One region of the Cupriavidus alkaliphilus genome, then DNA from elsewhere that is predicted to be linked to it. Evidence: riboswitches for the same ligand, from Rfam matches in the RefSeq annotation. Region 1 holds a riboswitch; the other holds the start of a gene.

Evidence for each region. Region 1 has a riboswitch for glycine ahead of FHX60_RS18745 (D-amino acid dehydrogenase). Riboswitches for the same ligand answer to the same signal wherever they lie in the genome.
Region 2: linked by a shared signal. The riboswitch ahead of gcvT (glycine cleavage system aminomethyltransferase GcvT) and the one ahead of FHX60_RS18745 (D-amino acid dehydrogenase) in region 1 are both predicted to bind glycine.

What each region holds. Positions count from the first base shown of each region.
Region 1 is NZ_JACHWE010000005.1:244,335-247,738, reverse strand. Features, by position in the region: gene FHX60_RS18750 (TonB-dependent receptor) at 1-1,327, opposite strand, end outside; glycine riboswitch at 1,564-1,662, shown strand; glycine riboswitch at 1,663-1,782, shown strand; gene FHX60_RS18745 (D-amino acid dehydrogenase) at 1,840-3,108, shown strand.
Region 2 is NZ_JACHWE010000010.1:46,599-50,002, forward strand. Features, by position in the region: gene gcvP (aminomethyl-transferring glycine dehydrogenase) at 1-37, opposite strand, end outside; gene gcvH (glycine cleavage system protein GcvH) at 138-518, opposite strand; gene gcvT (glycine cleavage system aminomethyltransferase GcvT) at 618-1,745, opposite strand; glycine riboswitch at 1,841-1,964, opposite strand; glycine riboswitch at 1,986-2,073, opposite strand; gene FHX60_RS25150 (YMGG-like glycine zipper-containing protein) at 2,150-2,377, opposite strand; gene FHX60_RS25155 (UvrD-helicase domain-containing protein) at 2,650-3,404, shown strand, end outside.

The DNA.
Region 1 (3,404 bases):
CCGCGCGCCAGTCCGAGGTGTTGTAGGTGGTGTTGCTCAGCCGGTAGTTGTCATAGTGGTAGCCGAACGTGACCCAGTGCCCGCCCTGCAGGCGCTGCGGGCGGTAGTCGGCCTTCAGGTCGAGCGTGCGCCAGCCGGTGCCGTCGCCATAGGTGACCGTGCCCGGCCCATTGCCGACGGCGTTGGCGCTGCGGCTCACGTCCTTGCTGACATCGAACAGCGACGCCACGCCGGAAAAATTCCAGCCGGTCTGGTTGCGCGTGCGCAGCGACAGGCCGTAGAGCCAGCGCGCATCCTCGCCATTGCCGGGCGCAAAGGCGTTGGCCGGAATCACGTACTGGTAGCCGCCGATGTTCACCGGTCCGCCCGACACGACGTTGCCATTGGCATCGCGCAGGTAGCTGCCGGTGGTGTTGGAGCGGTCCTGCTGCCAGTAGGCGGCGGTGAACTGCGCCTGCAGCGTGCTGGTGATGTCGTAGCCGAGCTTGAGCTTGAGCTGGTCCTGGACGGTGTGCGTGACGCCCTCGCTGTTCACGCCCATCACCACGCGGTCGCGCCCGCTCTGGTCCCGGTCCAAATAAGCGCCGGAAACCGGCGTGTCCGCCGCGCCCGCGGGCCGCGTCGAGCGCGACGCGGTATAGAAGCTCAGCGGCTGGCTCTTGCTGTCCTGCCGGTCCACGCTGACCAGCCAAGAGAACGCGCCGACGCGGTCGCCCACATAGGCGTTGGCATGCACCCCGTTGAAGTTATCGTGGGTGCCGTACAGGTTGAAGCGCTGGGTGAACCACTGCACGCTGGCGTCGCCCTCGAACTTCTCCGGCGTGCGCGTGGTGATCAGCACCGTCGCGCCCAGCGAATTGCCGGGATACAGCGCCGAATACGGGCCGTACAGCACGTCCATGCGCTCGATCTCGGCGGCATTGACCAGCGACCAGCGCGGCGGAAAGCTGAAGTCCGAGCCCAGCAGGTTGGACAGCAGCAGGCCGTCCGCATAGACCAGCCCCCGCGCCGACTGGCGCGAACTGGTGCTGCGCACCGAGATGATCGAATTCATATCGCCGATAAAGCGCTTGCGCACGGCGAGGTTGGGCGCGTATTTGAGGGCGTCTTCCGTATTGACCACGTTGAAGTCGGCCATGCGGGCACTGCGGATGCCGTAGGCCGGCGACGGCGTGTTGGGCGGGATCGCCGGCGTCTCGCCGCGTTCGGGGCTGGCCGATACCACCACCTCCTGCAGCGGCGCGGGCGCCTCCACCGCCTGCGCGGCGGCCACGGCGGGGCCCATCAGCACTGCCGAAACGGCCAGCGCAATGCGATTCTTCTTCACTGGAAAACCTTGTTGTCGTCTTTTTTTGGCTCGCTGTCCTGCGCAGCATGAGGCGCACCTCCCGCGCCTCCGCCGCACCTCCGCCACACGTCCGAGATAGCGAGCGCTGACATTTTATGGGCCGAGGGCAGCCGCGCCGATGCGACATAGCGACGCGGGCCGCCGGCAATATCAGCGTTAACCCGTATACCCAATACACGGCCATGTCACTACATTGCCCCGACTGGCCTCCAGCCAGCGTGATGCAGGGAGAGACTGTCGCGGCGCCCGCCGCGCACGGCGCCGAAGGAGCAACCGCCCCGGAAACTCTCAGGCAAAAGGACCGGCATCACCCGTCAGTGCACTCTGAAGAATGCCGGACGCCATCGTCCGCCCGGCATACCGAAGGAGCAAGCGTGCCCGCCCCCCGCGGCGAGGCGTCGTGAATCTCTCAGGTCCAGAACAGAGGGGGCGTCCTCCACGCATATTGCGTGCGGACTCCTACCCTTCGACGTTCCTGGATCCTGCAGATCATGAAGACAATCGCTGTCATCGGCGGTGGCATCACCGGTGTCACCACGGCCTACGCGCTGGCCCGGCGCGGATTCTCCGTCACCCTGTTCGAACGGCACCGCTATGCCGCCATGGAGACCTCGTTCGCCAACGGCGGACAGCTCTCCGCCTCCAACGCCGAGGTCTGGACCCACTGGTCCACCATCGTCAAAGGGATGAAGTGGATGCTGCGCAACGATGCGCCGCTGCTGGTCAATCCCCGGCCCAGCTGGCACAAGCTGTCGTGGTTCGCCGAGTTCATCGCGTCGATTCCCCACTACCGCCGCAACACCATCGAAACCGCACGCCTTGCCATCGCCGCGCGCGAGCACCTGTTTGCGTGGGCGGCGCAGGAAGGCATCGACTTCGACCTGAAGCGCGCCGGCATCCTCCATATCTATCGCGACCGCGCCGGCTTCGAGCATGCCGGCCGGGTCTCCGCGCTGCTGGCGCAAGGCGGCCTGGAGCGGCGCGCGGTGACGCCGCAGGAGATGCGCGCGATCGAGCCGACGCTGGCGGGTTCCTACTACGGCGGCTACTTCACCGAGAGCGATGCCACCGGCGACATCCACAAGTTCACCAGCGGCCTGGCCGCCGCCGCCGCACGCCTGGGCGTGCGCTGCCTGTATGGCCAGGACGTGCGCGCGGTCAAGACCGACGGCCGGCGCGCCACCATCACCGTGCAGGATGGCAACGACAGCACCAGTTCCACCTTCGACGGCGCCGTGATCTGCGCCGGCACCGCCAGCCGCGCACTGGCCGCCGCGCTGGGCGACCGCGTCAACATCTATCCGGTCAAGGGCTATTCGATCACGGTCAACCTGACCGATGAAGCCAGCCGCGCCGCGGCACCGGTGGTCAGCCTGCTCGACGACGAAACCAAGCTGGTCACCAGCCGCCTGGGCGACGACCGCTTCCGCGTTGCCGGCACCGCCGAGTTCAACGGCACCAACCGCGATATCCGCGCCGACCGCATCCGCCCGCTGGTGGACTGGGTGCAGCAGTGCTTCCCGGGCGTCAGCACGCGCAGCGTGGTGCCATGGGCCGGACTGCGGCCGATGATGCCCGACATGCTGCCGCGCGTAGGACGCGGACGCGCGGCCTGCATCTTCTACAACACCGGCCACGGGCACCTGGGGTGGACTTTGTCGGCGGTGACGGCGGACATGGTGGCGGGGATTGTGGACCAGGCACTGGGAAGCGCCCCGGCGATGGTGCCTGGCGCGGCCCTGACGCCGGTGCGGGCCTGATGCTGCGGAGGTGAAGGGCTCAGCCCGCACGCGCATTTTCAAGAGTCAGCGATTTCTGAATCCGTTGCCCGGATCCAAACTTCGCGCGCCCCTGGAAATGCGACATCTCTCATCGATTCCCCGGTACCGACAAGAAATACTGGTGGCGTCATCGGACCAACCGATGATCGGGTGTGGAAAGCCCGGATGTGTGAGGTGGACATGCGTTGCGCTTGTAGCGGGCAACGCCTGTGTGTTCGCACGAACCAAGCTGGCTCCCTGGCGGGCCGGGCGAGGCGGCCGCAAGGCTGACCGGT
Region 2 (3,404 bases), on a different contig from region 1:
CGTTCATGGACAGCGGGGTGGGCAGCGGGGCGTTCATGGGCAAGAACCTCGTGGGGGGCGCCGGCGGCAGGTGGTCAGCCGTGCCGCGGCGCCGCGAATGCGGGGTGCCGGTCCCTTGGCGCGGGACCGGCGGGCGATCAGGCGCCGACGCTGGCCTTGTAGGCGTCGGCCGACATCAGGCCGTTGACGTCGTCGCCGTTGGCCGGCTTGAGCTTGAACAGCCACGCATCGAAGGCGTCGGCGTTGACGCTTTCCGGCGCCGCGGTGGCGGCTTCGTTGACGGCGATCACTTCGCCGGCCACGGGTGCGTAGATGTCGGACGCGGCCTTCACCGATTCCACCACGGCCAGCGCGTCGCCGGCACCGACCGACTTGCCCACCTCGGGCAGTTCCAGGAAGACGATGTCGCCCAGCGCGTCCTGGGCGTGGTCGGTGATGCCGATGGTGAGCGTGCCATCGGCTTCGACGCGCACCCACTCATGCGACTCGGTGTACTTGAGGTCAGCGGGGAAATTCATGAAGGTTCTCCGGATTCAGATCTGTTTCTTGTTTGGGTGATGCCTGCCCGGCAACGCTGCCGGCAGGCGAGGGCGACCGTTGGTGAGCGGGGCTTTCCCTTAGCTCACGAGTGCCTTGCCATGACGCACAAACGGCAGTTTAACCACAGTCGCGTTGAGTTTGCGGTCGCGGATCTCGACCTGCACGGTGTCGCCCACGTTCACGCCGTGGGGCAGGCGCGCGAAAGCGATCGATTGCGACAGCGAGGGGCTGAAGGTGCCGCTGGTGATTTCACCGTCACCGGCTGGGGTGATGACCTTCTGATGGGCGCGCAGCACGCCGCCTTTGTCACGCAGGATCAGGCCGAGGAACTGCTGGCGCGAACCGGCCGCAGCCAGCGCCGCCTTGCCGGTGAAGTCGCGCTCGCTCTGCAGGTCGACGGTCCACGCCAGGCCCGCGTCCAGCGGCGAGACCTTGATATCCATGTCCTGGCCGTACAGGTTCATGCCGGCTTCCAGGCGCAGCGTGTCGCGCGCGCCCAGGCCGGCCGGGCGCACGCCCGCGGCATTCAGTTTTTCCCACAGCCCGGCGACGCTGGCGGCCGGCACCACCAGCTCGAAGCCGTCTTCGCCGGTGTAGCCGGTGCGCGCCACCATCACTTCGCCGAGGGCGGGGTCCTGCACCACCACGGCGTTGAACGGCTTGAGCGCATCGGAAGGCTGGGTCGACGGGAAGGTGCTCCACACCTTGGCGCGGGCGTTGGGCCCTTGCACCGCGACGATCGCCAGCGGCTGCACGCCCGCGGGCGCAACGTCCTCGCGGCGCGGCGTGATGGTCACGCCGCTGCCGGTGGCGTCGTTGCGGGCGCGGATCCAGTCGATATCGCCCACCGCGGTGCCGGCGTTGACCACCAGGCGGAAACGGTCCTCGGCGAAGAAATAGACGATCAGGTCATCGATGACACCGCCGTTTTCGTCGAGCATGCAGGAATAGAGTGCCTTGCCGGGGGTCTGCAGCTTGTCGACGTTGTTGGCCAGCAGGCCGCGCAGGAAGCTGCGGGTATTGGCACCGGCGAGATCGACCACGCACATGTGCGAGACGTCGAACATGCCGGCGTCGCTGCGCACGGCGTTGTGCTCTTCAATCTGCGAGCCATAGTTGACCGGCATGTCCCAGCCGCCGAAGTCGACCATGCGGGCGCCGAGGGCGCGGTGGATAGCGTTGAGGGGCGTGGCCTGGAGCGTCATGGAATCCTCGGGGGCAGTCTCGGTTGGCGAAAACAAAAAAGGGTCATCCGCCGCAACCTTCGCTACGCCAAGATGGCAAGCGATCCGCTGCGGCGGATGACCCCTCTGTCCTCGATACCTGAGAGATTACGAGGCGGATCCCATGATCCCTTCCTCGCGCGCCCCTTCGGTGGGCACGCTCGCCACGAATGGCGGGTGCCGCTCTCCAGAGTGCGGCATGCATCGTGTGCATGTTGCATGCCGATCCGACCGGTCCGTGGTGCCTGAGAGTTTTCGGGTGATACCCCTTCGGCGGCGCAGGCGATGCGCGCTCTCCCGGTCGGATGCGCGCAATGTACGGGAGGCCCCGGCCTTTGTCAAACCACGGCAGAGGCCCGCCGTACCTACCGCTGCGCGGTGTGGCCTTACTTCTTCTTGTCGTCGGTGACGACGTTGCCGATCACGCCGCCAACGGCCGCGCCACCCAGCGTACCCAGCGCGCTGCCGTCGGTCAGGACGGCGCCGCCCACCGCGCCGGCACCGGCGCCGATGGCGGTGTTACGTTGTTTCGGGGTCATGTCCGCGCAACCGGCAAAGGCCGCGACCGTCATGCCGATCAGGGTCACCTTGGTCAAAGTTTGCATGGTTTTCATTGTTGGCTCCGATGTGATGATTTGTGCATGCCCAAGCGATCCGGCGGACCGGGGGACACACTGGTTAGAGTGTCGCGTTATGCCATTGGCTCCGTTCTTTACGAAGTGTTACGCCGATGACACAGCCGGGCCTGCGGTTGCGCATGGCGCTGACTGACCCGCCGCGGCGAGCGTGTTAACATCGCCAGCTTTGCCGCCCTCCATTGCCGGGGCGCTGGCAAAGCCCGCCGTCTTCCGCCGATTCCGCCGCCGCCCCCGAACGCCCGCCCCGCATGACCCATGGCCTGAACCCCGCCCAATCCGAAGCCGTCCGCTACCTGGACGGGCCTTGCCTGGTGCTGGCCGGCGCGGGCTCCGGCAAGACCCGGGTGATCACGCAGAAGATCGCGCATCTGATCGAGGACAAGGGCTTCGAGCCGCGCCATATCGCCGCCGTCACGTTTACCAACAAGGCGGCCAAGGAAATGCAGGAGCGCATCGGCAAGCTGATGGAAGGCAAGACTACGCGCGAGGGCAAGCGCATCCCGCTCAAGCAGCTGACGGTCTGTACCTTCCACTCGCTGGGGGTGCAGATCCTGCGCATGGAAGCCGAGCACGTCGGCCTGAAGCCGCAGTTCTCGATCATGGATTCGGACGACTGCTTCGGCCTAATCCAGGAGCAGCTGGGCACCACCGACAAAAAGCTGATCCGCGGCGTGCAAAGCACCATCTCGCTGTGGAAGAACGGCATGGTCGACCCCGAGGCCGCGATCGCGCAGGCCGCCAATGCAGACGAGCACCAGGCCGCGCTGGTCTACCGCAACTACGTCGCCACGCTGAACGCTTACCAGGCGGTGGATTTCGACGATTTGATCCGCCTGCCGGCGGAACTGTTCGCGCGCAATGAAGCGGTACAACTCAAGTGGCAGAACCGGTTGCGCTACTTCCTGGTCGACGAATACCAGGACACCAACGCCTGCCAGTACCAGCTGCTCAAGCTGCTCGCCGGCGGCTCGCACCTGCGCGCGCCGGCCTTCACCGCGGTGGG